Regions from separate parts of the Rummeliibacillus sp. TYF-LIM-RU47 genome, predicted to be linked through region 2. Evidence: a T-box and tRNA genes for the amino acid it is inferred to sense, from the RefSeq annotation. Region 2 holds a T-box; the other holds one or more tRNA genes.

Region 1 (16,877 bases), 1.6 Mb from region 2:
GAAGGTGGCGTTTCCGATCACCATTTAGCTGGTGGATCTGACCTAATCGCACAAATTGGTTCTGGTTTATTTGGCTTCCGTACACTTGAAGGCGACTTCAGTTTTGAATTATTAAAAGAAAAAGCTGCTATACCACAAGTAAAAGCTTTTGAACTAAAATTGGCTCAAGGTGCAAAAACACGAGGCGGCCACGTTGAAGGTGATAAAGTAACCGAAGAGATTGCCCGTATCCGTAACGTAGTACCTGGTAAAACAATCAACAGTCCAAACCGTTTCCGCCAATTCGATGATTTCCCATCATTATTCGACTTTATCGAACAAATTCGTGAGGTAGGCGGACTTCCAGTCGGCATTAAAGTGGTAATCGGCAGTCCAGATGATGCAGACAACCTTGCCTCATATATGAAAGAGTCTGGCAAAGGCCCTGACTTCATTACTATCGATGGTGCTGAAGGCGGTACTGGTGCTACTTATCAAGATTTAGCTGATAGTGTTGGACTTCCATTGCACAGCGGTCTTGTCCTTTTACATGACGCACTTGTAAAACATGGTGTTCGAGACCGTGTTAAAATCATAGCTTCCGGTAAAATTATCACTTCAGATCGTGCAGCAGTTATCCTTGGCCTTGGCGCAGATTTAATCAATGTAGCACGTGGATTTATGATTTCAGTAGGCTGCATTATGGCCCAACGTTGCCACACAAATGAATGTCCTGCAGGAGTAGCTACAACAGATCCAAAACTTCAAAATGGTTTAATCGTTGATGAGAAAAAGTTCCGCGTTACTAACTATATTTTAACAATGCGGGAAGGCCTTTACCGAGTAGCAGCTGCTGCCGGCCTGGATTCTCCTACTAAATTTAATAGCGAACATATTGTCTATAAAGATGAACATGGCCGTGTATATAAAGTAGAAAACCTTAATCCTAAATTTTAATTTAAATAGAAAGAATTCCCCTGCTCTTTTAGCAGGATGATGAATACAAGCGAGTATAAGAATGATTCCGTCGTTCTTATGCTCGTTTTTTCGTATAAAGCCATTCTTCAAAGAGATTATTACAACTGTTGGAATCTACCTCACTTACCATCAACTAAAAACATACATGCTAGCATTACCATCTTAATATAAGACCATTTATATATATTTATACCTGGCAAACCTAAAATTAAAGTAAAAAGGCAACTTCAGTTGAAAACCCAACAAAAGTTGCCTTTTTTATTTAGAAAGCAGGCAGGATATTCCGTTATCCAACCTATTTTAATCTAACTCTTTTAATGCAATTCGTTCCACTGCTTTTGCAACAGAGCTGTGGACATTCGGATCTAGTGGGTGTGGCACTAAATCGCCATTATGTGTAGCATCCACGATTGCATTTGCTGCAGCCAGCAACATCGGATAAGTAATGCTTTTTGCATTAGCATTTAAAGCACCGCGGAAGATACCTGGGAACCCAAGAACATTGTTTACAAGTCGTCCATCAGCCGCATAGGCTGCTCCTGCTTGTAATGCTTCCTCTGGTGTGATTTCAGGGTATGGATTGGACAACGCCAATATGATTTGCCCTTTTCTCACCATGCTTGGTTTAATAAGACCTTTGACACCAGTTGTCGCAATCACAATATCACATTTTTGCATGAGCTCTTCTAAAGAATTCATGACTGTACCACCGAAACTACGTAAGCGGTCACAAGAACTTTCTTGTAAATCACTACCGCATACTTCTTTCACGCCATACTCAATCAACATACGAGAAATGGCAAGTCCTGCAGCTCCAAGACCTACTTGTCCAACAACTGCTTGTTTTAAGTCAACTCCTGCATAACGGCTAGCAGATAAAACTGCAGCTAATGTTACAACCGCAGTACCATGTTGGTCGTCATGCATAACAGGTATATTTAAATCATTCTTTAAGCGTTCTTCAATTTCAAAGCAATGAGGTGAACCAATATCCTCTAGAAGAATCCCGCCAAACCCTTGTGAAATATGCTTTACTGTTTCAACGACTTCATCAGGATCACTCGTATCAAGTAGAATTGGTATACCGCTAATTCCTGCAAATTGGTCAAACAGCACAGATTTTCCTTCCATGACAGGCATCCCAGCAACAGATCCTATATTACCAAGCCCTAAAATAGCAGTACCATCTGTGACAATCGCTACTGTATTACCAATGCTTGTAAAGTAATTTGCTTTCTCAGGTGAGCGCTCAATTTCTTGGCAGACACTTGCCACGCCAGGTGTATAAATACGTCGAAGATCACTAAGTGAACGAACATCAATCTTCCTGGACATATGTATTTTTCCACCTTCATGAGCCTTCATTACATCGTCGGAAACAGCGCGGACAGTAATATCTTCTAAACCATTTAACGCACCCACAATGGCATCCAATTGTTCTACACTGTCGCATGTACAAGAAACATCACGAATTGTAGATAACGTGCCAATCTTTAGCGTCTTGATATCGCCGATATCGCCACCTTGGTCGCCGATCGCTTTTGCAACTTTAGCGAAATTTCCTGGTTTTGATGGTGTTTCTACTATTAGACTACGTATAATATTTTGTATTGCCATATATTTCCCTCCACCTTACACTATTATGACTATTTTGTGACGATTAGAAATACATTCTACCCCTTTCGTCTTTAAAGGTAAATATACTCCCTATAAACTTACAAGATTTCTGTTCAAAATAAACGGATTAGAAGTTCTTTCATTTTGCTACAAGAAAATTAATTCCATTAGAAATTAAGTGTATAGAAGTTGTAGTACTTAGTTATACTGGAAATATAATCATCCAACTCCCATAGCATATTTCGATTTGAAATATAAATTCATGTGAAAAAACCTTCCCCCAAGAGAACCGCTTCCCCCTTAGCGGTTCTTTTACTATTTAATCCGACTTATTTCCCGAGGAATAACCTTTATTTTTATTTTATTCCTCCTGTATTGAATACTAAATCTTCTCTTTTACACAGTAATTCTATTTTATTTTAAAGTAATCATCTTATTTTTGCACTAAATTAAGAAAAATTTGTCGAAAATGCAAACAAGCCTATTTTCAGATGGAGCAGTTACATTTATACTAGTAAAAGTATAAGTAAATTCAGTCAAAAGTTACAAAATTCATTGTGAAAATATGAGGTGTGGTAATGAGCATTAAAAAGATGATTCGTCTGACAATCATAATTACAGCTATTTTAGTTATTCTTAACGGATTAAGTTTAGGATACCTGGCAAAAAGTATATCCAACCAAAACAAAATCGAAAGAATTAACCGTGAAGACAGTTCAATTGCTCTTTCATTGATGAAGAATACTGAAACGAAGTCTTCTAATATTCGTACATACGCAGAATCTGGCTCTAGCCGTTTCTTGCAAGCTTATGAACGTGAGGTCCAATCCTCACTCAACGCTGATGAGACTTTAAAAAAATTAAAGAGCAATCAACTTCCAGAAGATATTATTGCTCTTGCCGAATACGCGATTACACAATCAGAACAACTTAAACCACTAGAAGAAAAAGCAATCGCATTAGCAAAATCCGAGGAATTCGTCCAAGCTAAAGATATACTTTATGGAACTGAATATAGTTTATTAAAGGATAATATCAGCAGCTCTATTGATTCTTTTGACAAATCATTAAAAAAATTAACAGCAAAACAAGTAGCAAAAGCTAAAACGCAGGTAAAAGTGAGCATTATCACAATGGCTGGTCTTCTAGCGCTATTTATGATTTATATTGCAGTAGTTCTATCTTATTTTTCTCATAAAATGAAACCTATATACTCACTAAAGAATTTTGTTTTAGAAGTAGCGAATGGCAATTTAGCAATTGAACCAATTCACCATGGACAAGAAGATGAAATCGATGAACTTTCGGAAGCATTTAATGGCATGTACCAAAATTTAAGAGACATGATCCATACATTAACACAAACGAGCGAACATCTAGCAGCTTCTTCCGAAGAATTGTACGCGAGTACTGAGCAAACCAATAATACAACTAAAAATGTAAGCCAAAAAATTGATCAGCTTGCACTTGATTCTGCGATGCAAACTGACTATTTAACAAATGGAACGAATTCAGTGAATGTTGTTGCTAGCCAAATTAGCGCTGTAGCCGAATCAGCTGCTTCTGCTGCTAAATCAGCTGCAAACTCATCAGACAAAACGGTATTTGGTGGAAAGCATCTAGAGAATACGGTCAAACAAATAAAAGAGATCAAAGCAGAAGTGGCAGAAACCCAAACTTCTTTATTAGAGCTCGCGAATAGTTCAAAGAGAATTAACAGCATGCTTTCTACGATTACTGAGATTTCGGAGCAGACGAATCTGTTAGCACTTAACGCAGCAATAGAAGCGGCTCGTGCCGGGGAGCATGGTAAAGGTTTTGCGGTAGTGGCCGGGGAAGTTCGAAAGCTTGCAGAGGAATCGGCACGTTCAGCGAATGAAATACGTGAAACAACCGAAAATATCGAAAAGTATATGCATAAAACAGTACAGCAAATGGAACAAGTCAATTTAAAGGCTGATGATGGTTTCAATAGTATTCAAACAACAGGTAAAGCATTCAAGGAGATTTATACAATGTCTATCAATCTTTCTAATGAAATACAAGAAGTATCGACTATTACCGAAGAAATGGCAGCAGCCTCTCAGGAAACGGCAGCTTCCCTTGAAAATGTAAATGCTATTTCACAAGAAACAAATTCAAAAACTCAAGAGATTGCTAACCTAAGTGAGGAGCAATATGCAATTGTTGAAGAAATTACAGCCTCAGCAGAAGAATTGAGCCAGTTAGCAGAAACATTAAACAAACAAATACAAGTGTTTCAAGTGTAAAGAAAAAGCGCAAATTGCGCTTTTTTTATTTTTACCTACTTATTTAATGGTCCTTTAGTAGCTACCACTCCTACATATATTTTAAAAATATTTCAATCTATCTATCAAAACTCCCTTTTTTCGTCAGTTGATTGTATTAAATCCCATTTTTCTCTACAATACAGTTAATAAAATATACTCATAAGATCCAACCCAAAAGGAGTGACCTATATGAAAAAAGCAATCGTTTCTGCTCTAGCTGTATGTGCTACCACTTTTGTAATACATGACCAAGATGCGAAAGCAAGTACTAATACATACAAGGTAAAAAGTGGTGATTCACTATATGTCATAGCAAAAAAGAAAAATACGACAATTACCAAACTTAAAAAACTGAACCATCTGACTTCAGATCTTATTTATGTAGGACAAACCTTAAAAACCTCAGGCACAACGAGCAACAGTGCGAGCAAGAAAACCTCTGCTCCGAAAAAAAGTACAACAAGTAAAACGACAACTGTTACCAAAAAGTCTGGTACGTACAAAGTAAAACCAGGCGATTATATCGCAAAAATTGCAGCCAATCATGGTATTACATTATCAGCCTTAATGAAAGCTAATGGCCTAAAAAATGACCTTATTTTTGCTGGCCAAACATTGAAGATACCTGGCTCAAGCACTATAGTCACTCATGTTTCTTCTAACAAGAATAATTCTCCAAAACCAACGACAAGCAAAAAGGCAACGACCTATACTGTCAAATCAGGTGATTATGTAGGAAAGATTGCTGCAGCTTTTAACGTATCCATTGCGTCAATCGAAAAAAATAATAACATAAAAAATCATGTTATTTATGTTGGTCAAAAGTTAAAAATTAATGGGTCTTCAACAAAACCAGCAAGCAATAACACGAAACCAGCGACACCTAGTAAGACTCCAGCAGCGCCTTCAAACGCAAAAAAATATACTGTGGTGTCAGGTGATACGCTTTCGGTAATAGCCCACAAATTCGGTATAACAATCACACAGCTAAAATCTTGGAATCGATTAACTTCAGATATGATTCGCGTTGGGCAAGTCCTCGCTGTAAAAAATAGCGGAACAACAGTCCAACAAGATAAAGAGAATACAACAGGTGTTTCTAATCCAACACCTGGACAAGCGTCATCTACTGTATTAAAAAATGCTATTAATATTGGGCTTTCTATGAAAGGAACACCTTATGTATGGGGAGGTTCTTCACCAAGCGGCTTTGATTGCAGCGGTTTTATTTACTATGTATTTAAACAAGCTGGTTATAAAAACATCAGCCGCACAAGCGCTGCTAGCTACGAAGCGCGTTCTTACTATGTTTCCAGTCCGAAACCTGGCGATCTAGTATTCTTTAAAAATACGTACAAGACTGGTATCTCGCATTTAGGCATTTATATTGGGAATGGCCAATTCGTCCATGCCGGTGGTGATTATGTACAGGTATCTTCTGTAAATGAATCTTATTGGAAGAGCCACTTTGATAGCTATAAACGATTTTATGATTTATAAGTTATAAATTTTCCCTATAATACTAACTTTTAAACCTTATCTAATATTTTTGGATAAGGTTTTTTTACATTGAGAAAGCTTGATATATCAACGTTTTTGTCGAACTGTAATCATTATGCTCTATTTTTGTTACAAGACTGTAATATAACTGTAAACGAAATAGCATTGTTAATTTATCAGATTTTTTATAAAGTTATACTTGTAAAAAACGAAATAAAACATAACATTTGAACTATAACGATTGAACTTAAATAACTACGAGATATAAAAAAACTCACTAGAATAGTTGGAGGACCTTTCATGAAAAAGAGAACTTTCTTAACGGCTATCGCATCAGGCGCATTAGCATTAACAATTGGATTTGGCCAAGCAAAAGCAGCGGAACAACACGATACAGCAACTACTACAGAACATACATCTATTACAATGGTTTCAAGCTCACAAGCTGTTAAAATCAGCGGCAAATACCATGTTACTGCAAATTCCTTAACATTACGTAAGGCACCTTCTCTATCTGCAGGAAAGTTAGGTTACTTCAAAAAAAATAAAACTGTAAATGCAAGCTACAAAAAAGTTGTTTCAGGTAGAACATGGTTTAAAGTTAGTGCACAAGGCAAAACAGGCTGGATGTCTGCAGCTTACTTAAAAGCTGGCGCTGGCGTTAAAACAACTTCTTCTAGTACAAATCAAAGTGATATTGTAAATACAGCTAAAAACTACTTGGGTGTTCCTTATGTTTATGGTGGAACCACTCCATCTGGCTTTGACTGCAGTGGTTTTACACGCTACGTGTTAGGCAAACATGGTATTACTTTACCACGTACTAGTCGTCAGCAACGTACTGCCCTACCATATACAAGCAATCCACAACCAGGAGATTTAGTATTCTTTAATGTAGGTGGCGGTGCTATTACACATGTGGCAATTTATGCAGGCAATGGCATGATTGTACATGCAGCAGGCAGCCATGTACAATACCAAACAATGAGCACTTATTGGAAAAATTACATTCATAGCTACGGTAGCATTCGCTAACTGAACGTTATAAGTAGTGCCCGTTAGAACAATATATCGTACGTTAAAAAAGCTCAGCTAACGTAGCTGAGCTTTTTTATTAGGATGCAGTTTGATAAGTTTCTTCTTCACTTGCAGGATCAGTTGACTTTGGTTCTACAACAGATTTGTTTTCCTTAACGCTTTTCGTTTGTACGGCTGGTGTTTCTTCAACATCAGTATCTTGCTCTGGTGTCTCCAACTCCTCTGCAGAGGCTCCATCGTCTTGAGTATTGCTGATTGTAATTTCTTTAAATTGATAATCTGCATAGTCGTCGATAACAATTTTATAGATTATTTTTTCTTTCAATTGATGCTCTTGCTTATTTTTATCTACATAAGTGAATGTAGAGTCAACTTCGGCAGTCGCATAATCGTCTGTGATTTGAATATTGCCGATTGAATGTTTTAAATCTTTATACTTTCTGCCTTCAGCTGTGTATGTTTCTAACATCTTAGATGCTGCATTTTGCGCTGTGCTTCCTGGTAGAATATAGGACTCATATGAAGGTCTTTTAACAGGGTCTTTAATAGCAAGTGGTACAAGATCATAGAAGCTATCGATATAATCTTTTATCAAGTCTTTCCCTAGATATGCTTCATCTCTGTGATCATTATCAAAATCTTGATCGTTATCAATATCGATTTCTACATCTTTGTTTGACCATCCTGTAATCAAATTCATTATTTGTTTAATTGGTATAGCGTAACCTATTTCAGGTTGATCTGTTAAAATAATCGAATTAATACCAATTACATTACCTGTTTCTGCATTAATCAGTGGGCCACCGCTAGAACCAGGATGCAAACGAGCCGTCATTTCGTATAGTCCGCTATATGTGTATTCATCCGTAAACTCTGCGCCGATGTTTGTGATTTTTCCTTCAGTTGAAGTGCCGCCCTTATTATTCGGGCTACCAATTGCAATAACAGGCGTGTTAAGTCTTGCTGGTGCTGTATCTAAAACGAGCGGGTCTTTCCCTTCCAGTTCTGGTACACGTATAAGAGCAACGTCTGTCTTTTTAGAAATTCCAATTACCTGACCTTGAAACTCTTGGCCATGCTCATTTGAAACTAAAACATAAGAAGCATCTTTCGCCACATGGGCGTTCGTGATAATGTCTCCTTTTTTGTTAAATAGGAATCCAGAACCTTGCTGCAAATCTGTCACGATCGTATAGACTTGCGTTTTAGCGTTTGCAATAATTGCAGAGGTATCATTTTTAGGCATAACAACATTTGTTTCTTCTTTGGTCGTCGTTGGTTGGCCAGTTGCTGGAATATCATTGGTCACACTTCCCTCTTGACGGCTAGCTGTCACCTTATCCTCTTGATCCTTTTTCGGTTCTTCTTTCTTTTTTGTCTCTTCCTTTTTAGGCTTATTGATTTTTTCTACTTTAATATGTTCATTTTCATTTGCTGACTTTTCATTTTTGGTTAGGAGCATAAACGCACCCAAGATAATGGCTGCTATTAATACAATGGATACAGCTATTCTTTTGATGGATGCTTTCTTTGGCTGATACCGTCGATTTTTAGTCATCACACATCCACTTCCTATCATTATTTAATTGTCAATACTATAGACGAATGAGCCTATATGAAAGTTTCAAAATTTTATCAATTCGGCTTTCTAGATTCAATTTCACAAAGATTATCATAGCATAAATTCCAAAGAATAGAATGAGAAAATAGATTTTTTTCGAAGGTATTTCTACTTATTTGTTTTACCCTATTTTCAGCACTATATGCACACCTTACTTTCTTTTCCATAGGTCTCCTTTATAATGTCTACTCGGTTTATTTAAAGATTCCTTTCCGTGGTATATAATGAGGGAAAACGTGTTATGGAAGGTAAGTTGAATGAAAAAGATAAATATATTGGGCATTCCTTTTGTAGATACTACCAAAAAAGAGTTTGTTAGCCATGTCTTGACCTTGGCAACCAGCAATAAGGAACCCATTTCAATCGTAACAGCGAATCCAGAAATTGTTATGCTAACAAAAGAAAATGCACAATATGAACAATACGTACAGCGATCCACCTATGTAGTCGCAGACGGTATAGGCGTTGTCATCGGTTCTAAAATATTAGGTACGCCTTTGCGGGAACGGATACCAGGCTATGAATTAGTACATGCATTTATGAAAAATGCTGATGTTAATAAAAATCGATTCTTCTTTTATGGTGGCAAGCCTGGTATAGCAGAAGCAGCGGCTAAAAAGGCAATCGCCCTCTACCCCCATATTAATATTGTGGGGACTGCTGATGGCTATGGTGACAGAGACGCAGTAGCTACTCAGGCAGCGTCCTTAAAGCCTGATTTTATCTTTATTGCTACGGGAGCTCCCAAACAAGAAGAATGGATAGCTAGCCACCGCCATCAATTCGAGCACTGTGTCATGATGGGCGTAGGCGGCAGTTTGGACGTGTTATCAGGCAATGTTCGCCGTGCGCCACAACTCTTTATCAAGCTTAATCTTGAATGGTTTTATCGCCTAATCACACAACCCACCCGTATAAAACGTATGATGAAGATACCTCTTTTTCTGCTTAAGGTGTTGCAATCAAAATAACAATTTGCCGATTCTATTAAATTGAATCGGCTTTTTTATATTCCCAATTTCCATTCAAAAATCCAATAGCATCTTATTAATAAGAATTCGCTCTTATAATTTATATTGATTTATTGTATACAATTGTATACAATAATTTTATATTCAATTGTATACAATTGTATACAGAAAGAGGTGCGATATGAGACCAAATGAGGAAAGAGGCGGCCGACATCGTCATCATGGCGGCGGCCATCATACAAAGGGTCCTAAAACATTTAGGCGCGGAAGAGCAATAGCATTTTTAGAGATACTTCAGCTAAAACGTATGACTATCAAACAGCAACTAGACGAACCCGAATTTGAAACTATTAAGTCAATCTTAATCGGCGAGTTAAAGGCACTCGACATGGTTATCAACGAATTTATACAGCTATTTGATTTAGAAGAAAGTGATGAAATTGTAACCACTGAAGATTCTTCTAAAGAATCTTCAGAAATGATAGGAGATCCAGCAGATGAAATTAATCAATGAATACATCGATAGCCTCTTCGCTCCAACAGATACAGATTTAGAGGACGTGCTGACATCAATTGAAGAAAACGGAATGCGTTCTATCTCCGTATCACCCGGCTCTGGTAAGCTTCTTACAATGCTGGTGTCTTTATCACAAGCTATAGAAGTACTAGAAATTGGAGCACTTGGCGGCTATAGCGGCATATGTTTGGCAAGAGGATTTGGCAGCGAAGGTTATTTAACATCACTCGAATTAGAGGAAAACTATGCTACCCTCGCTCATCAAAATTTAACCAAAGCAGGCTTTGGTAATCAAGTTACCTACTTGACTGGTCCAGCACTAGAAAGCCTCCAAATTCTAAAAGAAAATAATAAACAATATGATTTTTTCTTTATAGATGCAGACAAACTAAATTACATCAACTATTTAAACGCTTGTATCGAGCTTGCCAAAGATGGTGCTATTATTGTCACAGACAATGTCTTAGCTGGCGGGAGTGTTGCAGATTCAAATTCACAGCCTAAACGTTATAGTGAGTTCATGAAAGAGTTCAATAAAACAGTCGCAGAACACTCTCAGTTGCAATCTGTATTAATACCGATCGGCGACGGAATGACGGTTTCACGCGTTATAAAGTAGTTATACAACATGCTGACTGCTAGCAAATGCTATATGCTTTGTGAGCAGTTTTTTCAATTTCTAATCCTGCTTATCCGACTACCCCACCCCTCAACCTAGAAATATTTTCCCTTGCATGATACTGTATTCAATGAATAATAACGAGGAGGAATTCTTTCACTTTGATTTCATTTATCCTAACACTAAAACGACTGCTAGAAGCTTTGTATAAATCATCAAAACATCCTTTATTTTTATCGCTTATTACTACCCTATTTTTCATCATTCTGTCAGGCGTGTTATTTTATACACAAAAAGAAGGCTGGGCCGTTCTAGACGCCATCTATTTCTGCGTTGTGAGCATTATTCCAACCGGCATCGATACCAACCTTTCCCCTGAAACAGCGATAGGAAAAGTATTCACTATGTTCTATCTTATCGTTGGAACAGGCACAATGCTCCTAACACTCATACTTTTGGCCAAATCGACCATCAATAATGATGATGATTTTAAGAAAACCTTTAAAAGTGGAAAGTGGAAACGCGAGGGACAAGAGGAAGAAAAATAATTCATTTCTTCCCAGTTGCATTGGAGAAGAATAAGTCAAGATAATGCTAGGGCATTTTTGAATATCACCTAAATCATGAAATCTGAATTAAGAAAATAAAAGTGCTATACTATTGGTGTAAATAACTGTTGCCGACTTAGTTTAATGGCAAAACGGTGGTCTCGTAATCCACTGATAAGAGTTCGATTCTCTTAGTCGGCATATTAGAAAATCGACAACTTAAATACATGCCACCCCTTCACGTTGAAGGGGTTTTATTTTTTGTAGTTTACTTTGTATTTCCTCAAAATATATATTCACACAAAAAGATAAACACCAATTAACTCTTAGAACTTCTCGAAAGATAAAAAGACCTTATCTACTATGAGATCAAGGTCTTTTTCTTAAACTGTTTACCTATAAACTAGTTCCATGCATTTGAGATAATTATTTAGTAACATTTACAGTGAATTTTACAGGTGTATTGAAAGTAACAACTTTATCATTTGAAAGAGTAATTTCTTGTACATATACGGTCGCAGTACCTTCAGCAAGTTCTCCATCATTCTTTACTACTGTAGAATCAGTTGCAACAAATTTTGTAGATTTAACATTCAATGTTTTTGAAACATCTGTTTCTTTACCGTCTATCAAAACTCTTACATTATTAGATAGTAAATTAGTTAGATTGCCCTTAATTTCTCCTGTTAAAGTGTACCCTTTAAAATCAGCAGTATATTTTGAAGTTGTATCAACTATAGTTACAACTTTAGAAGCTACAGTATTAAGACCAACTTTTACAACAACTGTGAATGTATCCCCAGCTTTAACTTTTTCTTTATTAACAGTTACTGTACCCCCACTTACAGTTACACCTTCGTTATCTGAAACAGATACTGTTGCATCAGAAGTTACATCTTTAACTGTTAAACCCTCAGCATCTGAAGTATATAACTTAGGAGAAAAGCTTAAAGAAGCTTCTTTTAAATCAACTGTCGTTGGAATTTCTTTAGCAACGTAAGAAGTTGCTTCCCCAGAAGGTTTTACAGTTACTGTGAATGTAGCTGATTTTTCACCAGCTACTAATTTTACAGTATATGTGCCAGCAGTTGTCGTACTATCTGTTGCAATATTTACTGTGTACTCACCTGTTTTTTCAGCTACAGATTCCACTTTTACAGTTGGTACATTTACATCTTTAGCAAGTGCTTTACCGTCTTTATCTAAAACTTCCTTGTTCAACTCAGTACTAAAAGCATTACCGTATTGATCTTTAACTGAAACAGCTAAATCTTGTGAATCTGCAGATGTATTAGATAATAATAAAGAAGACTTTTCAGCTTTAATCGAGTCTACTGCTTTTGCAGCGTTTACTTTAATTTCAACTGTTTTAGTATCTACTACTTTGCCATCATTCACTAATGAGATTTTCACAGGAACCACGCCTGTTCCCATAGGTGTAATGGTACCAGTTGTTTTATCAACTACTGCCACACCATTATTTTGTGATTCATATGTGAAATTACCAGCAATTACATTACCTAATTGATCTTTTGCTTGAGCTTTTAAAGAATATCCTGAACCATAAATTGTTGAAGCTGGTTTAGAGAAATCAGGAGTAACACTAGTTGTTACAGTCCAAGCAGAAATTGTTGAAGCTACTGCTTCCTGTGCAGAAATAGTTACTTCAGAGCTTTCAGCTAAAACTTTATCAGCATCTTTAATTACAACTTTCGCTTTGATAGATGAACCTTTAGCAAGGTTAATTACACCTGTTGTTTTATTAATCGCAGTAGACGCTGATTCAAATGATACACCAGTTGTTCCAGGTTGGTATGAAGCAGTAATATCTACTCCGCTTTCGTCTTTAACTTTGTAATCTAGTACTGTATTAGTATCAGCTTGTACAGTTTGATTTGCTACTTCCACTGATGATGGCTTTAATGAACCTATTACTAAATCATTTGTAACATTATCTTCACCTATTTTAGTGTTTACAGTATAGGTAGTATTAGCTGCAAATGCATTATAGAATTCTAAAGTAGCTGATTTTTTATCTTCAGACAATGTAACTGCTTTTACTACGTGTTTTTCACCAGTCGCTTTGTTTACTACTTCGAATGCAGATTTGTCAAGTGAGTCAATTGCTTTGCTAAATGAAACTTTTGCTGATGTAGTATCAATAGCTTTTACAGATTCAACATTTAAAGAAACTACCATACCATCTTTTATTTCAATTTTTTTACCTTCATACTCAAAAGTTCCATTAGCTAGCTCTGCGTCATTGTAAAATTTATCTTCTACTTTTACAAATCCTTTGTTTAAGCGACCTTCATTATATAGAACTGTACCATTTTTATCAGTCTTGTAGCCTTCTGATAATTTACCATTGTAGAACATTAAAGTTGCGTTGTTAGCTGTTTTGTAACCTGATTTAAGGTAGCCGTTATAGTATAGAGATGGATCTTTATCAACATCCCCATATACTTCGTAGCCCTTGTCAAGATAGCCATCTTTGTAAAGGCGTTCACCGTTACCAGCTGTTTTGTAGCCTTTTTTAAGTGATCCATTGTAGAACAACAATTTATTTTCTTTTGCTGTTTTGTAACCTTTTTTAAGTGATCCATTGAAATAAAGTTTGATTGTTTTGCCTGAACCAACTGTTTTGTAGCCAGTTTTCAATTTGCCATTGTAGTAAAGTTTTGAATTATAAACAACATAACCTTTTACAACCTTACCAGTTTTAGCGTTTACTAATTTACCTTTTGATACTTTGTATTTAGAAGCTGCAAATGCGCTTGTTGAACCTGGCACTAAGGCGGCTGTTATGACAGAAGCGCCTAGAGCAACAGCAGCAGCAGTTTTAATAAGTTTATAATTTTTCAAAATTCCCATTCTCCTTTATAGATGAACTATTTTACGGATTACGATACTACGTAATTTTTATAAGTTTTTTTCCAAAATCCTTCAATTCGTAATCCTTAACGACTATATTATCACATTATTTAAATTTGCATAATAGTTTTTTATATTTTTTTATTAAAATACGAATAAAATATGAATAATATATAATTATATCCAATAAATTTATATCATTTTCCAATTTTTATTACTATTATTCTACTTAGTATTATGTATTTTTTTATTATAAATTCCACTAATGTTTAATATTAGATAAAATACTATAAAATTTTTTACATAAAAACATATTTTTAATTTTCATTGGTTTATCTATAAGCTTTATTATTATATTTTCCTTAACAATTTCCTAGTTCTTTTTTATTTTGAAAATAAACTTTTGAACTACAAAGTTCGTCTTTTTTTGGTTTAATACCACTTTATTCGACAAATTTTGACTAACATTCGCTTTTTACTGAATATATTTGTAAAAAAGTAAGTGAAACAACATCTTATTTTTATACTCCTGTTCCCCGCTAGTGTATAGTACTTTTTGTATATACTATTTCTTTATTCCACCACTACAGAGTTTCTACATATAGCAATAAAATGCTTAGTTAATTTCAAACTATATAGTATTACTTTGTATTTCAGATATATAAGACATGAATATAAATTTATTTTTATCCACAATAAAAGCCATCCATAATTGGATGGCTTTATTTCTTATTCTATAACGGCAATCATGCCCTCTTCATCATCAATTTCTAATCGGATGCTTGCTGCATAAGGATCTACGTTCGTTTCTTCCTGTAAGTAGGCGCGGATAGCGGACAACATATTGGCTACACGATACGTATCTTGTCGATTATTATAATATGCATCAGCAGAGTAACCTTCATCGTCATCAAAGCAAAGCTCGATCTCTACATTTTCGGGCATTACATTGATTTGGCGTGCATGGTATACGCATAATGCGTTAATTAATTGGTCTTCTGATAAGACTATTGTTTCCATACATTTCGGTCCTCATCACGTTTTTTGTTGCCGCGGAACATTTGGAAGACTTTCATGATTAACATAATAAGTACCAAGATGGCAATAACATTGATTAATAAACCAAATAAGTTGCCCATTGCACCCATATTGCTAAGCATTCCGCCAAATAAAAGTCCTGCCAGTCCTCCGAGCATCATACCACGCATAAACCCGCCTTTTCGTGGAGTTGAATTAGCAGTTTTTGATTTGTTAGTTTTGTTATTAAAGCTTGAGTTTTTGTTATCTTGTGTATTTCGATTTGTATTGGATTTGTTGTTATTGAAAATAGAATTGTTGGAATTACCGTTTGAATTAAAACCTCTTTTGCCTGATTTGTAACCTCTTGCATCAGCTGTGATGCTGAAATGGTCTGAAACAACAGGCCCTACAGTTGAGAAAGCAAGAGTAGCTGCAAATAAAGCTGCCGCAAGTTTTTTAAATTTCAATTAAATACCCTCCATTAGTGTGTAATTAATATTACTTACTCTTATCTTATCATTTTCCTTACATTATATGAAATGAAACGCTAAGGCAAAAAAAATCCTCCTGCTTTTATGGCAAGAGGATTTTTATTAATATGTTAGTCCACTTTTACATTGCGAACTTCTGTTGGCTCTTCAATTGTTTGTTTACCTTTTAAGTAGTTGATGAATGCATCAGTGTCTACTTCGATTGTTTTATCGTTTGTTGCTGTTGTGAATGCTTTGAAGTTATCGCCACCTGTTGCAATAAAGTCGTTAATTACAACAGAATATGTTTTTGCAGGATCGATTTTTTCACTTGTATCCCCTACAAATACATCTACAACACCTTTTGAGTTGTAAGTATAGTGCAAGCCAGATACTTCTAAGCCATAACCACCTGTGAATTGTTGGTTGATTGCTTCTTTAATATTGGCACCAGTCATGTCTACAACTTTCAAGTAGTTGCCGAATGGTTGAACTGCTTGCGCTTTACCCCATGTAATAACATTTTTGTCTCCGTCTTTAACTGTAGTAAGGTCAGCACGGATACCACCAGAGTTTGTCATAGCAAAGTCAGCATTGTAGCCTAGAGCTTTGGCTTGGCTTAATTGTCCATCTGTTACTAAGTTGCCTACTGGAGAACCGCCTAGTGGATGAGCGACACGGTCTCTTGTAATGGATTCAAATGATGCTGTTGCGATTGGCGCATCAATTTTCTCTTTTACTAAAGATTTTGCTTCATTCACAATGCCATTTACTTTCTTAGATACTTTGTTGCTGTTGATTTGTTCTTCAGTTGGCAAGTAGTTATATTTTACA
Region 2 (16,877 bases):
AACTAATAATAAAGTTGCAAAATCATTTTTGATAAAAGAGGATACAAAGGCACATTATTCACATATTTTTCACATAAAATTGTCTCTGTATTTTTTAAAATTAAGTATACTTTATACCTACAAAGACATCTAACATAATAATTTTCTACTACCATTTAACCGGAGCGTTGACTTAGATGTAGGTGAATTAAGAGCTTTAGCTCACTTTTGCATACTATATATCTTACTTAGACTCTTTTCTTTTGTTTATTATTATAGCTCTCAATAGTTATGTTGCTCCTAAATAAGTAATTCTTTAACTTTAGGACTTCAAAGAATTTAATACTTAATTAAAATTACTTCTTCTACATCAAACTGAAAAATAACAATTTCATTATTTGATAACTGAGTTACTTTTACTCTCTCCTGACTATCTATTGGTAACTCAAAATTTAAACCGTCTAATGATTTAATTATGAAAAAACAAAATCCATTCACATATTCATATTCTCTAAGAATGCTTAGGATTTTATTAACGTTATTTTTTCTTGTAATACTTATCAAAGAAAATGAGTTGTTCTTTTTAAAAATGAGATAATCTAGGTCTAATTTTGCTAACATGAAATTAGAAACTAAAATTACAAAACTATATTGTTTCTCCCAATAATTTTTAAAAACACTTTTTGGATTTGCTTCTAACATATGATTTAGTTCTCTTGGTTCTTCATTTGTTAGGAGAGAAAGTACAAATTCATTTTCATATCGGTCCTCTAACAATTCAAAATCTCTTCTCTGATAGATCATTCCTTATTTCTCCTTTTTTCTACAAGTTTAATAACCTCTATAGATATTTGTGAATTCAATCAGCATTATACTTAATATTAAAAGTCAAATTATTAATAAACAATGGAGTGTCCTATATTGATTATGGAATTTCTGCATTTGAAGTTGTTGAAAAAACTAGGAAAACAAATAGATTATATGATATATGTTTCAAAATCTTTAAAGAACTAAGAAGAATAGACTTAATGAATTAGAGAAGTTACTTGATCATCCAAATGATTATGTAAAGTTCAAGCCAGCTACCCATTTTCTATCAGTAAATAAAGAAAAAGCAAAAGAGATATTAAAACCTTTAGCGAGGAAACCTGAGCTATGTGGTCTTAGTACGGAAATGTTACTTAACGAATGGGATAAAGGAAATTTTAAAAAATTATCTTAAATAAAAAATTCAAAGGATTTTGTTAGTAGTCCTTTGAATTTTACATTTTTTATATATTATTTAATAAGATGATCAATTTTTAAAATCTCATTTGTAATAAAGTTACTAATAATTACAAAGATAGGTAATACGAAAATTTTTGTTGTTTTCATTAATCTATATGCCATTTCCATCGAGTAAAAAATACATACAATCGATAAGATCATCGTGCTAATACTGATACCCTTTTGCAAATCCCAAATAGCTTGCAAGTAAAAAGCAGAAAAAATAAAGATAAAAATAAAGATAAAAAGTTTAAAGTAATTCAATATATTAGTCCCCTTTTAACCATTGTTGTCCCCTAAACTCCTAAATCTATTTGTCTCATAATGAATAATTTAAAATTTATAAATAAATCTTAGAGTTTAATAATAAAACAAAAGAATAATTCCAAATAGAAAACAAGCGATCACAAATGTAACATAAAAACCAGGCATCCCTAAAGTAACCTCAAGTATTATCGAAAGAATGGTTTTAGGTAAACTCGATTTACTCTCTTTATAATCTTTTATTAACAAATTGATTAGCCAAATTAAACTTACTACTACTATTAATTCTAATAAAATACCAATTAATATGTGCACTTTAATATTTCTCCTTTTGCTATCAACTATAAATATTCTTCCCCATACTTTATAGATGACATAAGAAGAGTAGCAAGATACCTTCTTGAGATTGAATTCTAAAAGTAAAATTTTAATAAAATAGCATAAAAAAATAGTAACTTACTTTTCGACAAAAATAAACTACTTAAGAACAATTATCTAAATTTATTTAAAATCAAAAAGCGGCTTTTCGTCTAATAAACGAAAAGCCGCTTTTGATACATCTAGCCTAAATGTTGTACGTCTTCTAAAATTTTATTTAGGAATTCATCAAATGGAACAGTTTCAGAATCCTTAGAGCCATACTTGCGGACATTGACGCTGCCATCAGCCATTTCTTTGTCTCCTAGTACAAGCATGTACGGAATCTTTTTCATTTGTGATTCACGGATTTTGTAGCCCAGTTTTTCGTCTCGGTAATCCATTTCTACACGTAAGCCTTTTGCTTGAAGTTTTTCTTGTACGCTCTTCGCATAATCGAAGTGCACATCGTTGGAAACAGGTATTACTTGAACTTGCACTGGTGCTAACCATGTTGGGAATGCACCTTTATATTCTTCGATCAAGAATGCAACAAAGCGTTCCATTGTTGATACGACACCGCGGTGAATAACAACAGGACGATGTTGTTTGCCGTCTTCTCCTACATAGTTCAGGTCAAAGCGTTCTGGCAATAAGAAGTCAAGCTGTACAGTGGACAATGTTTCTTGTTTGCCGATAGCAGTTTTTACTTGAACATCTAGTTTAGGGCCATAGAATGCCGCTTCCCCTTCAGCTTCATAGTAATCTAATCCTAATTCATCCATTGCTTCTTTCAACATGCTTTGCGCTTTATTCCACATTTCATCATCATCAAAGTACTTTTCAGTATCTTGTGGGTCTCTATAAGACAGACGGAATTCGTAGTCATCCAAGTTGAAATCTTTATATACAGCTAAGATAAGTTCCACTACTTTTTTGAATTCTTCTTTGATTTGATCTGGACGAACGAATAAGTGTGCATCGTTTAGAGTCATGCCGCGGACACGTTGAAGGCCAGATACAGCGCCACTCATTTCGTAACGATGCATAGTGCCAAGCTCTGCAATACGTAGCGGAAGGTCTCGGTATGAATGCATAGATGATTTGTACACCATCATATGGTGCGGACAGTTCATTGGACGCAGCACTAGTGTTTCGTTATCCATCTCCATTGGCGGGAACATATCTTCTTGGTAATGATCCCAGTGGCCTGAAGTTACATACAAGTCTTTTGAGCCAAGAACTGGTGTGTAAACATGTTTGTAGTCAAGAGAGACTTCTTTATCAACGATATAGCGTTCGATTGTACGACGGATTGTCGCACCATTTGGCAGCCATAATGGAAGGCCCATGCCGACTAATTTGTTATTAGTGAATAATTCAAGTTCTTTCCCAATTCTACGGTGGTCACGTTCCTTTGCTTCTTCTAGCATTTGTAGGTGTGCTTTTAAATCTTCCTTATTAAAGAAAGCAGTACCGTAAATACGTTGAAGCATTTTGTTGTCGGAGTTTCCTCTCCAATAAGCACCAGCGATAGAAAGCAGCTTGAATTCTTTAATTTTTCCTGTTGAAGGTACATGGACACCACGGCAAAGGTCGAAGAATTCGCCTTGTTCGTAGATTGATACTTGTTCATCTTCAGGAATAGCTTCAAGAAGTTCCACTTTGTATTCATCATCTGCAAAGCGTTTTTGCGCTTCTGCACGTGATACATCGTGACGAACGATTTCAAGGTTTTCAGCGATGATTTTTTTCATTTCTTTTTCAATGCGCGGGAAATCCTCTGAAGTGATTGGTTCAGGTGAATCGATATCATAGTAGAAGCCACCTTCAATGACTGGTCCTACGCCAAGTTTCACGCCATCGAATAAACGTTTTACAGCTTGTGCAAGTAAATGTGCAGTTGAATGACGCATAACTTCTAATGATTCTTCATCATTCGGTGTTAAGATAGCAATAGTACCATCACTTTCAAGAGGTGTTTTTGTGTCTACTAAAGCACCATTGAATTTGCCGGCGATTGCTTTTTTGCGTAGTCCTGGACTGATAGATAAAGCGACTTCATCTGTAGTAATGCCTTTTTCAAACTCTTTTACTGAGCCATCTGGGAATGTTAATTTAATCATTTTTCATCTCTCCTTTTTATTTTTTCAAGAGCTCTAGGCCACAAGCTTAGGAGATTTTTTGTCCATTTGTTTTTAAATACACAAAAAAACCTCATCCGCAAAGGGACGAGGTTTGTGCTCGTGGTTCCACCCTTCTTCCTTCTAAACAAGAAAATCCTTGTATAGACGAAGCTCAAGATCGGTTAACGGACCGCTTCCGGCGACAATTACTGTTCTCTTTCACTGACGCTGCTCCAAGGGGGTAAATTGAATGCCGTTACTAAGAAGCTCTCACCAGTTGCTTCTCTCTCTTTAAGCCGTACAGACAATTGTTGTCCTTTTCTAAGCATTTAATATTTAGATTATGTTTGAAATTATAAACTGAATCTTTTTGAAAATCAAGTAAAATCATTTAATCTTGATAAAGCCTTCTGTTTTCACCAATCATCTCGAAGTCTGTAGTAAGTGCCTTGACGCGTTCCATGATACGAGCTGCTTTCATGACATCTACTTCCCCTTTTTGTGTTGTCGCGAAATGTTTCTCCAATTGATCATAGTCATAATTGGAGGTAATGAATACTGGCAAACCTTCATTCATCCGATATTGAAGAATAGTACCAATAATTTCATCTCTCGTCCAAGCAGACAAGTTCTCTGCCCCTATATCATCCAGCATTAAGACGGGTGCTTTTTTGACGAAATCCACTTTTTCTGACAGCGTTTGATCGCCAATAGCACTCTTTAATTCACTTAGAAAATCTGGGACATATACCATAACTGTTTTAATTTCCATGGTTGCCAATTCATTGGCAATGGCGCCAAGTACATATGATTTACCGACACCAAAGTTGCCATAAATATAATAGCCAGTCTTCGGTAATTCACCTGTTTTGCGTACTTTTTGAATAAACAGTTCTGCTACATCACTGATTGTTGCCTTAGAAGGATTACTTTTATCCAAGTCATCAATACGAGCTTTCAATACATCCTTAGGCATATGCATACTAGAAATCATCGAAGCTGCCCTGCGACGGTTATCTTCCATCCTCTTAGTTTGGCACGGAATGTATTCAAGATCGATTTGACCTCTGATTACAGTGAGTTTCGGAATAAAGCCATTAATAGCATTTTTACAGAGAGCGACAGATTCGCAAGCACTGCAGTCATGATGCTGGTTGACATATTCATATAGCTTGCCTAAACCTCTTTCCACCATTTCCCTATTGGCAACTTGATCGTTTTCAGCGAGAAACTTTTGGACATTTTGATTCTCTAAGATCTCTTTTTGCATTTCGTTATAGCGTGATTGAAATTGTGAATCCATGATTTTTTTCAGTTCTCTGTTAATCGGCTGCATGTTATGAATCCACCTCTCCTTCTTTCAATCCTAATTTTTTCATTACTTCTTGCCGTTTCTTATCATAATCGGTATGAGTCGTTTCTTTGTTTTCCTCTTTTTTCTGCTGTTGCTTCATTTTATTTTCATAGTACCAATCAGGTACATTTTGCTTTTGGTTGTATGGTTGATTTTTCGGGGTATATTGCTTTCGATTCTTTTGGAGCTGATAATCCTCCGCAAATTTGAACGCCCCTTCAGCACTTTGAACATTATTCTTTCGCCAATTTGTTGCGATAGACTGAAGAAAAGAACTGTTTAGATTAGCGTTGCTTACATAGTAAGCATAATGAATTAATGTATTCATAACTGATTTATTAATGTCGTCATATTTCGCTGTAAAATCTTCAACCACCTTAACATCTTTCTCAAAAGGCGTTTTCCCTTTTACAAGCATGCTTAGCAATTCCTTCGGTGAGGCTTGCTCCAGTATTGTAATAGCCTCTTTTTTTAAAGCAGCAGGATTTTGAAAATCCTTGTCTACAAAATGAGCTAAATGATAGAATGCACCTGCGCTTGCTTTGAGAACTTTATATTCTTTTGTATAATCTTTCTTTTCGCTAGGAAGCTGTTGTTTTGGGTCATTGCTTTTTTGTTCTTCAAATTCCCTCGCTAACTTCATTGCTTCCCGCGCCGTTTTTACACCTGTATGTCGCCAATGAGAGGCAATAGTCTCAATGTATTTGCGGTTAAGCTTTCCATGGTTACGCAGAAAAACATAGTGAATGAGAACATTGACAACAGGTGTTGACATCTCATATTGCATTACCAAGTCTTCCACTAATTGAATATCATTTGGGAACGGTTCTCTACCGCCCGCTACATCTTTTAGGACATCGATGGGTGAAGAAGATTCAAACCATCGGATTAATTCCATTTCCATCGGATTTAAGTCTTCTTCTATAATTGGCGTATGCTCAAATACTTCTTGTTTTTTTGCAATCGGCTGCATGGACGGTGGCTCTTTTGAAACGGTGAGTTTATAGTAATCTGCTGCTTCTTTCTTCAATCGTAGATCACTTAAATTCATCCCGTCATCTAATGCTAGAAGAATCACTTTTTGCATATCAAATGGAGTCAAATGATATAAAAAGGCCAACTTTGCAATCGTAGCTTTAATTTCTGCTGTCAGAATGGAAGAAGGGACAAGCTGTTCAGACAGACTCGTCCGAAGCAATTGAAAATCGAATTCTTCATAGTGGAACGGTAGCTCTTTCGGCTTTTCCTGTAATCCCGTCAATTGGATACCATCTGATGGGATATTATGCGAAACGGGACGATACACATCCGTGAATGAACGTGACACCTCTTGATACCCAAAGTTCGATAACCCTTTTGTCACAAAACGCTGGCGCAAATTACGGTAAGCCGTTTCGCCAATCTTGCTGAACAAAAACATAGAAAGAAGCGGATCATCAAAGAAAGCAGCGGCATCAAGCGGCGGCATGACATCATATATAAAAGAACGTGTTTCTTGTTCGTCTTTACGCCATGTGCGTAAAAGACCAATTGCTTCTAGTGCAATCCTCGATTCAAAGATACGCGCAATAGGCAAATCTAATGAATTCATTAAATGATAATGGGACATGGAGTAATCATCTATATTTTCTCCTTCTGCCCATAATAAAAAATAAAGGCTGATCGGCTCTGCACCGATCAACGGTTGATATAGTAATGTTATTAATTTTCGATCATAGCTGGACAAGGGAAAAGGCACACGAATAGTTAAGCGATCAACTGGTTGCAGTTCTTTAAATAAGTTCATTAGCCCACATCTCCACCTTGTTTAGTGTCCACTTTCGGTTTCCTTTGACTGTCTTTCAATTAGCTCTCTTAATTCATCAATAAATACATTAATATCTTTAAATTGGCGGTAAACGGATGCAAAGCGGACATACGAAACTTCATCTATTTTAGAGAGACGCTCCATGACCATCTCGCCAATATCCTCAGAACGAACTTCTGCATTGCCGATCCTACGGAGACATTGTTCAATATTAAAAACCAGTTCCTCCAACACATTTAAAGCGACTGGTCGTTTTTCACATGCACGGATGAGCCCCCGCAATACTTTCTCACGGCTAAATTCTTCGCGTGAGCCGTCTTTTTTGATGACAATCAGCGGCATTTCTTCTACTTTTTCAAATGTAGTAAAGCGATAACTGCAAGATTCACATTCTCTTCGTCGGCGTATCGCTTTATTATCATCAACAGGCCGGCTATCGATCACTTTTGTTCCATTATATTGACAAGCTGGACATTTCATAATTTTTCTCTCCTGATTACGCAACATATTAGTTTATCTATTATATCAAAAAATGTGCGAAATAGCCGAAAAAAGTGTACCAAAAACGGAACAAGCGTATAAATAGAATGCATGTGCCTCTTTTTGAGTACTTATAGGTCATAATTAAATAAAAAACCTTCTAACCTAGTAGGAGGTTAGAAGGCTATCTGATATTAAATTCTATACATTTACAGTTTCTTTTAAACCTGCGACTACTTTTTTCGTTAAGTCTACTACTCTCGCAGAATAACCCCATTCATTATCATACCAAGCAAGCACCTTAACTTTATTGTCACCAATTGTCATCGTAGACAGACCGTCAATAATTGCAGAGGATGGATTGCTATTGAAGTCGCTTGATACAAGAGGCTCCATTGTAAATTCAAGGATTCCTTTTAGCGAACCTTCAGTTGCTTGTTGGAATGCTTCATTCACTTCTTCAGCTGTAACATCACGTTTCAAATCTACAACAAGGTCAACAAGTGATACATTTGGTGTTGGAACACGTAATGCCATACCGTGCAATTTCCCTTGTAATTCGGGCAATACAAGTGTTAGCGCTTTCGCGGCACCTGTAGATGTAGGAATAATAGATTCAGCACATGCTCTTGCACGACGCAAATCTTTATGTGGATTGTCTATATTTTTTTGGTCATTCGTATAAGAATGGACAGTCGTCATTAATCCGTTCTCTATTCCGAATGTGTCGTTTAGTACTTTCGCGACAGGCGCTAGACAGTTTGTTGTACAGCTAGCATTAGAAATGACATCATGTTTTGCAAGATCAAGTTTATCATCGTTTACACCCATTACTACTGTAATGTCTTCATTTTTACCCGGCGCTGTTAAAATAACTTTTTTTGCGCCTGCTTCAAGGTGCAAAGCTGCTTTGCTACGCTCATTGAATTTACCTGTTGCTTCAATGACAAGATCAACACCCAACTCTTTCCAAGGTAAATTTGCTGGATTGCGGTCACTTACAAGTTGTACGTGTTTGCCGTTAACAATCAAAGCATTCTCAGTGGCTTCGATTTCACCTTCAAATTTACCGTGTGTTGTATCATATTTCACCAAATGAGCCAATGTCTCAGCAGGATAGCTAGCATTTATTGCCACAATATTAAGATCATCTTGCAAAATCGCTTGGCGGAAAACCATACGGCCGATACGACCAAAACCATTAATAGCGATAGAAACTGTCATGAAAAAAATCCTCCCTGTTTAGCGCGTTATACTTAATTACTTATCTCACAAATAGTATAACACATTAAACAGAAAGGAAAACCTATTATAGTGCTTATAGCTTAAAGTTTATATTTTCAGTATATTTTCAGACAATTGTATACTTTAATTAAATAATGTCCCACTCTTTTAGAATAGCTAACAATTGTGTACGTGTATTCTCTAAGTCACGATTGTTATAAATGACTGCATCCGCACCTTTTTCTTTTTCAGAGAGAGGCAGCTGCGTAGCAATTCGTGCTAACGCTTCTTCCTTGGATAAATGATTTCTCTCCATCAGACGATTTAATTGGTTCTCTTCTGTCACAGAGACAACAAGGATTTTTTCAACAAAATGCTGCAGATGGCTTTCAAACAATAAAGGAATATCCATTACGATATGTGGCTCCCCTGCTTCAGTTAGTTCATCGCGTTGTCTCAGCATTTCTTGCCGTATAGCTGGATGCATAATCGAATTTAACTCTACCCGTTTAGCGGGATTATGGAAGATGATTTCTCCCAATTTTTCACGGTTTAACTCACAGTTTTCTAGTAATACTTCTTTGCCAAATACTTCGCTTATTTTCTCCAATGTGGGGGTTCCTGGTTCTACAACGATGCGTGCTACAAGATCTGCATCTACAATCGGCAGTCCTACTTCCTCCAGCATTTTCGCTACTGTACTTTTTCCGCTGGCAATGCTCCCAGTCAAGCCGATAATCAAATTACTCACTCACCTTTAATGTTGGCAATGCGGACAATAAACCGAATTCCTGCCCGCGATTACCATTTGTTTTGTATTAGTATGACATATTGGACACGCTTTCCTACCGTACATTTGAAGACGATTTTGCATGCTCCCTGCTTCTCCATTTATATTCCGATAGTCTGATATACTAGAACCGCCTGCTTCTATACTTTCTTGTAAGATAGCGACAATGTGTGCGAATAAGTCTTTTTTCCGCTTTTCACTAATGCGGGCCATTTTCCTGTTCGGATGGATTTTCATTCGGAAAAGCGCTTCTGTTGCATAAATATTGCCACATCCAGCAACGACATGACTGTCCATGATTACTTCTTTCACAGGTTTATTCGCATATTTAGGCAAGGCAGATTTCATTAGGAAATATTCAAGTGCGCCCGGTGAAAAGGGTTCAGGAGCAATCTCAAGCAAAGGCGGATGATCCGCAATCGAATCAAGGAGCCTTAACTCCCCAAATCGCCTAATATCCGCATAAACAAGAAATTCATCCTCTTCAAATGCCAATATGACATGGATATGCTTGCGAAACTTTTCTTCTTTGATTTCATTGAGCGAATGGACATGAAACCAAGCGCCTGTCATGCCCAAATGGTTGACGAGAATCGCTTCATCTGCCCCATCCTCCAAATAGAAATATATATATTTGGATCGTCGTTCAACATCCAATATCTTCGTCCCTTTCAACCTATTAGAAAAGGTCTCAGGGTCCATTCCTTTTATAATACACGCCTTCCCTTTGTTGATCGATGTACAGATCGTATTTGAAACCTCGACGTGGCGGATAGTTTTTCCCGCCACGACAGGTTGAAGCGAACGTACAACGCCTTCTACTTCTGGTAATTCAGGCATGTTATCACTTCCTTACTTTGTTTCATACCACGTATCGCCTGAAGCGAATTCTGCTTTTAGAGGCACTTGGAGCTTAATGGCATTCGCCATCACTTCAGGTACTAATTTTTCGAGTATGGCGATTTCTTCATTCGGTGCTTCAAAAATCAATTCATCGTGCACCTGCAATAACATTTTTGCTTTTAGGTTATGCTCTTTTAAAGCTTTTGCCATATCTATCATCGCTTTTTTGATAATATCTGCCGCACTGCCTTGAATTGGTGTATTCATTGCTGTCCGTTCTGCAAAGCTTCGCAGATTAAAATTAGAACTATGCAGATCAGGTAGATAGCGGCGACGATTTAAGATGGTTGCTGCAAATCCTTTTTCTTTGGCTTCTTTAATACTTTCTACCATATATTTTTTAACGCCTGGGAAACTGGATAGATAGCGTTCGATAAAGTCTGCAGCTTCTTTTCGCGTAATATTTAAGTTTTGAGATAACCCATAATCACTAATACCATAAACAATCCCAAAGTTTACTGCTTTTGCGGCACGTCTCATATCGGAAGTCACTTCATCTGCTTCTACATGGAATACCGTCATAGCCGTTTTTGTATGAATGTCTTGATCATGCACAAAAGCGCTTTTCAGATTTTCATCATTCGCCATATGTGCGAGAACTCTCAATTCAATTTGCGAATAATCGGCAGCAAATAGTTTCCATTCGGTATGAGAAGGCACAAATGCTTGTCGGATTTTTCGTCCCTCTTCCAAACGCACTGGGATATTTTGCAGATTAGGATCAATAGAGCTTAATCGTCCAGTAGAGGTTAATGCTTGCTGATAGCGTGTATGGATTTTCCCATCTTCTAAAATCACTTTTAACAAGCCTTCAATATAAGTGGATTGCAGCTTCCCTAGTTGACGGTATTCTAAAATATGCTGGATAATCTCATGCTCCGGTGCCAATTTTTCGAGCACATCAGCAGCTGTAGAATAGCCGGTTTTGGTCTTTTTAATTATTGGCAGGCCTAATTTTTCAAATAGAATAACACCTAGCTGTTTCGGTGAATTCATATTGAATTTTTCGCCAGCTGCTTGGTATATTTCTTCTTCAATACTCTTTAATTTTTCAGCAAGCTCTCGGCCCATCTCAACAAGGCGTTCCCGATCTACTGTAATTCCTTCACTTTCCATTTCACTAAGGATCGAAGCGAGCGGCAATTCTAAGTTTCGGTATAAATCAAATTGTTCATTCTCTTTTAATTGTTCTTCAAGCTTTGTCTGCAAGTGGAAAACAGCGTTCGCTTTTCTGCTCGCATGTTCTGCAATGACTTCTTGGCTCGGGATCGCTTTCTTCGCACCTTTGCCATAAATAATGTCATTGGTTTGGACATCGCGATAACCAAATTCTTTTGCTACAGCTGCCAAATCATCTGTAGACATTGCCGGATTCACGATATAAGCCGCCAGTATTAAATCGAATTCTACTCCTTTTAAATGAATATCGCTTCGATAAAGAGCTGATTGTATCGCTTTGGAATCAAAAACATATTTTTTCTGATTTTCGTCCTGAAGCCAATCAATTAACTCGGGTGAATTTTGCAATTGTTCAAATGGGATATAATACGTCTTGTTTCCGTTTGATAAGGCCAGCCCAAAACGTTTGCATGTATGATAGCTCTCATTTTCAAGTTCCAAATGGATCGCCATTGGACTTGCTAATTGATCTTTTGTTATTGTTTCGACGATATCCAGTTCGATGGCTTCAATTTCCTTTTCCTCGGTTTCAAATTCGCTCTTTTGAATCAGAGACTTAAAGGAGAGATCTTGCCATAAAGAGAACAGCGTATCGACATCAGGTCCTTCATAATTTAACTCTTCAATCTTAATATCTATCGGTGCTTGGCGATTGATGGTTGCAAGCTCCTTACTCATTTTTGCTTGTTCTTCATTTGCTGCTAGTTTTTCCTTCAGCTTGGCACCACTAACTTCATCGATATGCTGATAGAGTTCTTCAATGGTCGGGTATTGTTTAAGCAATTTGATTGCTGTTTTTTCCCCGACACCTGGCACTCCTGGAATATTATCGGATGAATCGCCCATTAAGCCTTTCATATCAATAATTTGATGAGGTGTTAGCCCATACTTTTCTTCAATATGGCTTGGTGTGTAATGTTCGATATCTGTAATTCCTTTGCGTGTAATATACACGGTTGTGTTATCAGATGCGAGCTGCGTTAAATCCTTGTCGCCTGATACAATAATCACTTCGAGTTTTTGCTCATCTGCTTCTTTACTTAGTGTCCCAATGATATCATCTGCTTCATAGAGATCTAATTCATATTGTTTAATACGATACGCGTCTAGTAATTTCCTTAAATAAGGGAATTGCTCCGATAGTTCTGGCGGCGTTTTTTGTCTCCCGCCTTTATACTCTGAATAGGTGCTGTGGCGGAATGTGGTTTTCCCTGCATCAAATGCTACTAGCATCTTTGTTGGCTTTTCTTCTTCTAAAATCTTTTGTAGCATGGTGGTAAAGCCATACACCGCATTGGTATGAATACCTTGGTCGTTCGTTAACAACGGCAGCGCAAAAAATGCTCGGTATGCCAAACTATTTCCATCCAATAACAGCAATTTTTCCTTTGTCATTTTGGCACTCTCCTAGATATGTTTTTCTTCATATAGTTATCATTCAACAAATTATATACTGAGGCTTCTTCGCTGTGTCGATAGCCCACTTTGATAGATACACTTTGCTCTTCTTCATATTTTACCATGCATGCTTCTGGAAAGAAAAAAAGACGCAGACCCTATTTATAACTCAGTTGAATTAACTTAATCTAATCTAGAGTAAGCGGCATGCATGCATTTATAGGTAGTTATCTTTACCCTTATAATTCATTTAAAAAGAGCAAAATGCTTTTTAACTAAATAAAAAAACGAGGAAACTAATCCCTCGTTTTACGCTAGATTGAAAAACAGTCGCATGGTTGTTCCTTTTCCCTCAACACTGTCAACTTGTATTTTGCCATGGTGTGCTTCTACTAAATGCTTCACTATGGCTAGGCCTAAACCAGTGCCACCCGATTTACGGCTACGGTCACGGTCCACCCGATAAAAGCGTTCGAATACCCGAGGAATCTCCTCTTCTTGGATACCTACCCCTTCATCTTCTATTTCAATGATGCCCTCATGGCCTTTTTTATAAAGCCTTAATGTAATTTTTGAATTTTCTTCCGAATAATTGATGGCATTGTCCATAAGGTTCAAGAGTATTTGGACCAACCGATGGGGGTCTCCATTAATGATAACATCTTGATCTATTTCTGCTTCAAACTCCATCTCTTTCGCTTCTAACTTTGAATGAATCATATCAACTGTTTGAACAATAATATCACGCAAGCTTGTTTTTTCCATATTGACTGTAAACCCTAGTCGCTCAATCTTCGATAAGTCTAGAAGATCGTTGACAAGGATTTGTAGCCGATTGCTCTCCTTGTTGATAATATCTAAGAAATACAGTAAAGTGCCTTGATCATTGTAAGCACCATCCAAGAGTGTTTCTGAAAAACCTTTAATCGACGTAACAGGGGTCCTTAGTTCATGCGAAACATTCACTACAAAATCTTTCCGTATCTGTTCAAGCATGACCACTTCCGTAATATCGTGAATTACGATTACAACGCCAAGCCAAAGGCCATGTTCACCAACTACCGGCGCTCCATATACTTCTATATCGCGGAATTCTTGCTGTATTTTCAAATGCAGCTGTTTTCTATACGGTACTTCTGTCATAAATACATGGTCTACAAAATCTACCAACTCTTCCGGCAATCCCAAATGGCGGAATTGCTTTTGCTGTATCTCTGCGTACTCCTGATGAAACAATTCCGTAAAAATACGGTTGGTAATGGTAATTTCACCTTTCCTACCAATCATCACTAGGGCGCTTCCCATATTTTCAATTAAGGTTTTTAAACGTTCTTGTTCAATCTCTCTTGTCGTCATGATTTCCTGCAAACTTCTTGCTAGGACATTCATCGCCTTGCTTAATCGGAGCGTAGGTGATCCTGTTATTTCGTATGTTCTTGCACGGTAATTACCTTCAGCTAATTGAAGGGCTGTCTTTCTTGCATGATCAATAGGCCTTGCTAGATTTTTAATTAAACGGTCGGTTACAAATAACAACAAAATAAATGCCACTACAAAAATAATTCCGATTAACAACCAAAGCTGTAAGCGGATATCTGTTAAGTCTTGCGCTTTTGTATTATGGGCAATTGAATCTATAACCTGATTTTTTTCTGTTTGAGTAATAGGATAAGGCAGCTTTTCAATGGCTTGTGAAACATTTTCTTTAGACTCCAATGTATTGGTCGCCATCGAATCTTTTACTAAAAGCGGAAAAAGCTGCCCTAGTGTAAAGCCCAGACCAGCCAATGTAACAAGAAATAATGTACCAAATATAGACAGTAAACGGAATCGCAATGAGTGCATTAAACTTTAGGCTCCTCAAATTTATAGCCTAAACCACGAATTGTTTTTATGTACTTAGGTTTTCGGCTATTTTCTTCAATCTGTTCACGCAAATGGCTAATATGGACATCTACAATCCTCGTATCGCCAGCAAAATCATAGTGCCAAACAGAGCTTAATAATTGATCGCGGGTAAGCACTCTATTTTTATTTTGCAATAGATAGATTAATAGTTCGAATTCCTTTGGTGTAAATTCAAGCGGTTTTCCGTCTAAATAGGCTTCAAAGCGTGTTGGAAGCACCTTAAGATGTCCCATATGATAAACTAGCTCACTTGTCTCTTCTTTCGCTTGCCGTTCGCCTACTTTTGAACGTCTTAAAACTGCCTTAACGCGGGCAATGACCTCACGGGGACTAAAAGGTTTTGTCATATAATCGTCTGCGCCTAATTCGAGCCCTAGCACTTTGTCAAATTCATCGTCTTTTGCTGTCAGCATAATAATGGGTGTGTTGATCTTCTGTACACGAAGTTCTTTGCAAACTTCCATACCGTCTAATTTTGGTAACATCAGATCTAGCAAAATCAAATCTGGTTGTTCTTCTATAGCACGCTTTAAACCTTCTTGGCCATCTAAAGCTGTGATTACGTCATATTCTGCTTGTTTTAAATTGTATTCTAATAATGTTGATATCGAAATTTCATCTTCAATAATTAAAACCTTTGGGTTCATGTTTTTGCCTCCGAAGTAGTAGAAAACTTTATAATGGATGTGTAGGCGGAACTGCGACAATAGTTCCTTTTAATACAATCTCTTCTTTACTGTCTTTTCCTTCGACTGAAATAGTAACTTCAGATTGCTCACGTTTGATTTCTTTCAATATTAACTCAATACTTATCGTATCGTAATGATACAAGGGTTTTGGGTATTGGAAGTGTTGCTCTCTTATATAGGCGCCTGGTCCTGGTAGATGCTTAGAAACGGCAGAACTAACAATACCTGCAAGCATGATCGCCGGCACTACGGGTTTTTCAAAAGCTGTTTCCGCTGCATAATCATGTTGAATGTATAATGGGTTATTGTCATTGGTAAGACCTAAATACAACAGGAGATCTTTATCTTCAATTTTCTCTGTCAGCAAGATTGAATCGCCTACGGCTAGTTCTTCTAAACTTTTTCCGAGTTTTCTTTTTTTATCGAGTAACACAAAAACCCCCCTTTAGAGCTTTCTATATTTCCATAGTATCAGCAATTGACTGAAAAATCGAGTTATTATCCAAAATTAAAAGGGATAGGCAACTATCACCTATCCCCCTACTTCAGATGCTAGGAAAGTACATTCATCACATTTTTTACGGCTTCAGCCGAGTTGTCCAAAGAGGCTTTTTCATCTGTGGTTAAGTCCAACTCAATAATCTTCTCGATGCCGTTGCCTCCGAGAATTGTTGGTACTCCAAGATATATCCCATTGTAGCCGTATTCACCTTCCAAGTAGGCAATGGAAGGTAAAATCCGACGTTGGTCACGTAAGATGGCCTCAGCCATTTCTACAAGAGCAGCAGCCGGTGCGTAGTACGCAGAGCCATTACCAAGCAAGTTGACGATTTCTCCTCCGCCTGTCCGTGTGCGAGCCACAATTTCATCTAGGCGTTCCTTTGGAATTAATGTTTCAAGCGGTATTCCCCCAGCATACGAATAGCGGGTAAGTGGCACCATTGAATCGCCATGACCACCAAGCACGAAGCCAGTAATATCTTTAACAGAAAGATTTAATTCCTCAGCGACAAACGTGCGGAAGCGTGCAGTGTCTAGAACTCCTGATTGGCCAATAACACGATTTTTCGGGAAGCCTGACTCTTTATATACGGTGTATGTCATCGCATCGACCGGATTGGTCAACACGATAATAGTAGAACCAGGCGAATGC

What was found. The T-box of region 2 lies ahead of thrS (threonine--tRNA ligase). A T-box ahead of a tRNA ligase gene usually reads a tRNA of that ligase, here a tRNA-Thr.
Region 1: it encodes a tRNA-Thr, which carries the amino acid that the T-box ahead of thrS (threonine--tRNA ligase) is inferred to sense. The anticodon was not compared.

Annotation. Positions count from the first base shown of each region.
Region 1 covers NZ_VVIR01000001.1:454,451-471,327, reverse strand. The annotation lists gene F0527_RS02220 (FMN-binding glutamate synthase family protein) at 1-936, shown strand, start outside; gene F0527_RS02215 (NAD-dependent malic enzyme) at 1,258-2,574, opposite strand; gene F0527_RS02210 (methyl-accepting chemotaxis protein) at 3,153-4,844, shown strand; gene F0527_RS02205 (C40 family peptidase) at 5,055-6,365, shown strand; gene F0527_RS02200 (C40 family peptidase) at 6,666-7,400, shown strand; gene F0527_RS02195 (S1C family serine protease) at 7,480-8,961, opposite strand; gene F0527_RS02190 (WecB/TagA/CpsF family glycosyltransferase) at 9,282-9,995, shown strand; gene F0527_RS02185 (hypothetical protein) at 10,177-10,509, shown strand; gene F0527_RS02180 (O-methyltransferase) at 10,493-11,131, shown strand; gene F0527_RS02175 (potassium channel family protein) at 11,293-11,679, shown strand; tRNA gene F0527_RS02170 (tRNA-Thr) at 11,810-11,880, shown strand; gene F0527_RS02165 (hypothetical protein) at 12,106-14,544, opposite strand; gene F0527_RS02160 (DUF2653 family protein) at 15,283-15,573, opposite strand; gene F0527_RS02155 (hypothetical protein) at 15,561-16,040, opposite strand; gene F0527_RS02150 (bifunctional metallophosphatase/5'-nucleotidase) at 16,175-16,877, opposite strand, start outside.
Region 2 covers NZ_VVIR01000001.1:2,101,483-2,118,359, forward strand. The annotation lists gene F0527_RS10600 (hypothetical protein) at 319-783, opposite strand; gene F0527_RS10605 (hypothetical protein) at 1,258-1,509, opposite strand; gene thrS (threonine--tRNA ligase) at 2,070-3,992, opposite strand; T-box leader at 4,091-4,325, opposite strand; gene dnaI (primosomal protein DnaI) at 4,384-5,328, opposite strand; gene F0527_RS10620 (DnaD domain protein) at 5,330-7,132, opposite strand; gene nrdR (transcriptional regulator NrdR) at 7,154-7,633, opposite strand; gene F0527_RS10630 (glyceraldehyde-3-phosphate dehydrogenase) at 7,835-8,857, opposite strand; gene coaE (dephospho-CoA kinase) at 9,006-9,599, opposite strand; gene mutM (bifunctional DNA-formamidopyrimidine glycosylase/DNA-(apurinic or apyrimidinic site) lyase) at 9,615-10,487, opposite strand; gene polA (DNA polymerase I) at 10,500-13,124, opposite strand; gene pnpS (two-component system histidine kinase PnpS) at 13,437-14,972, opposite strand; gene F0527_RS10655 (response regulator transcription factor) at 14,972-15,682, opposite strand; gene F0527_RS10660 (MaoC family dehydratase) at 15,711-16,157, opposite strand; gene mdh (malate dehydrogenase) at 16,277-16,877, opposite strand, start outside.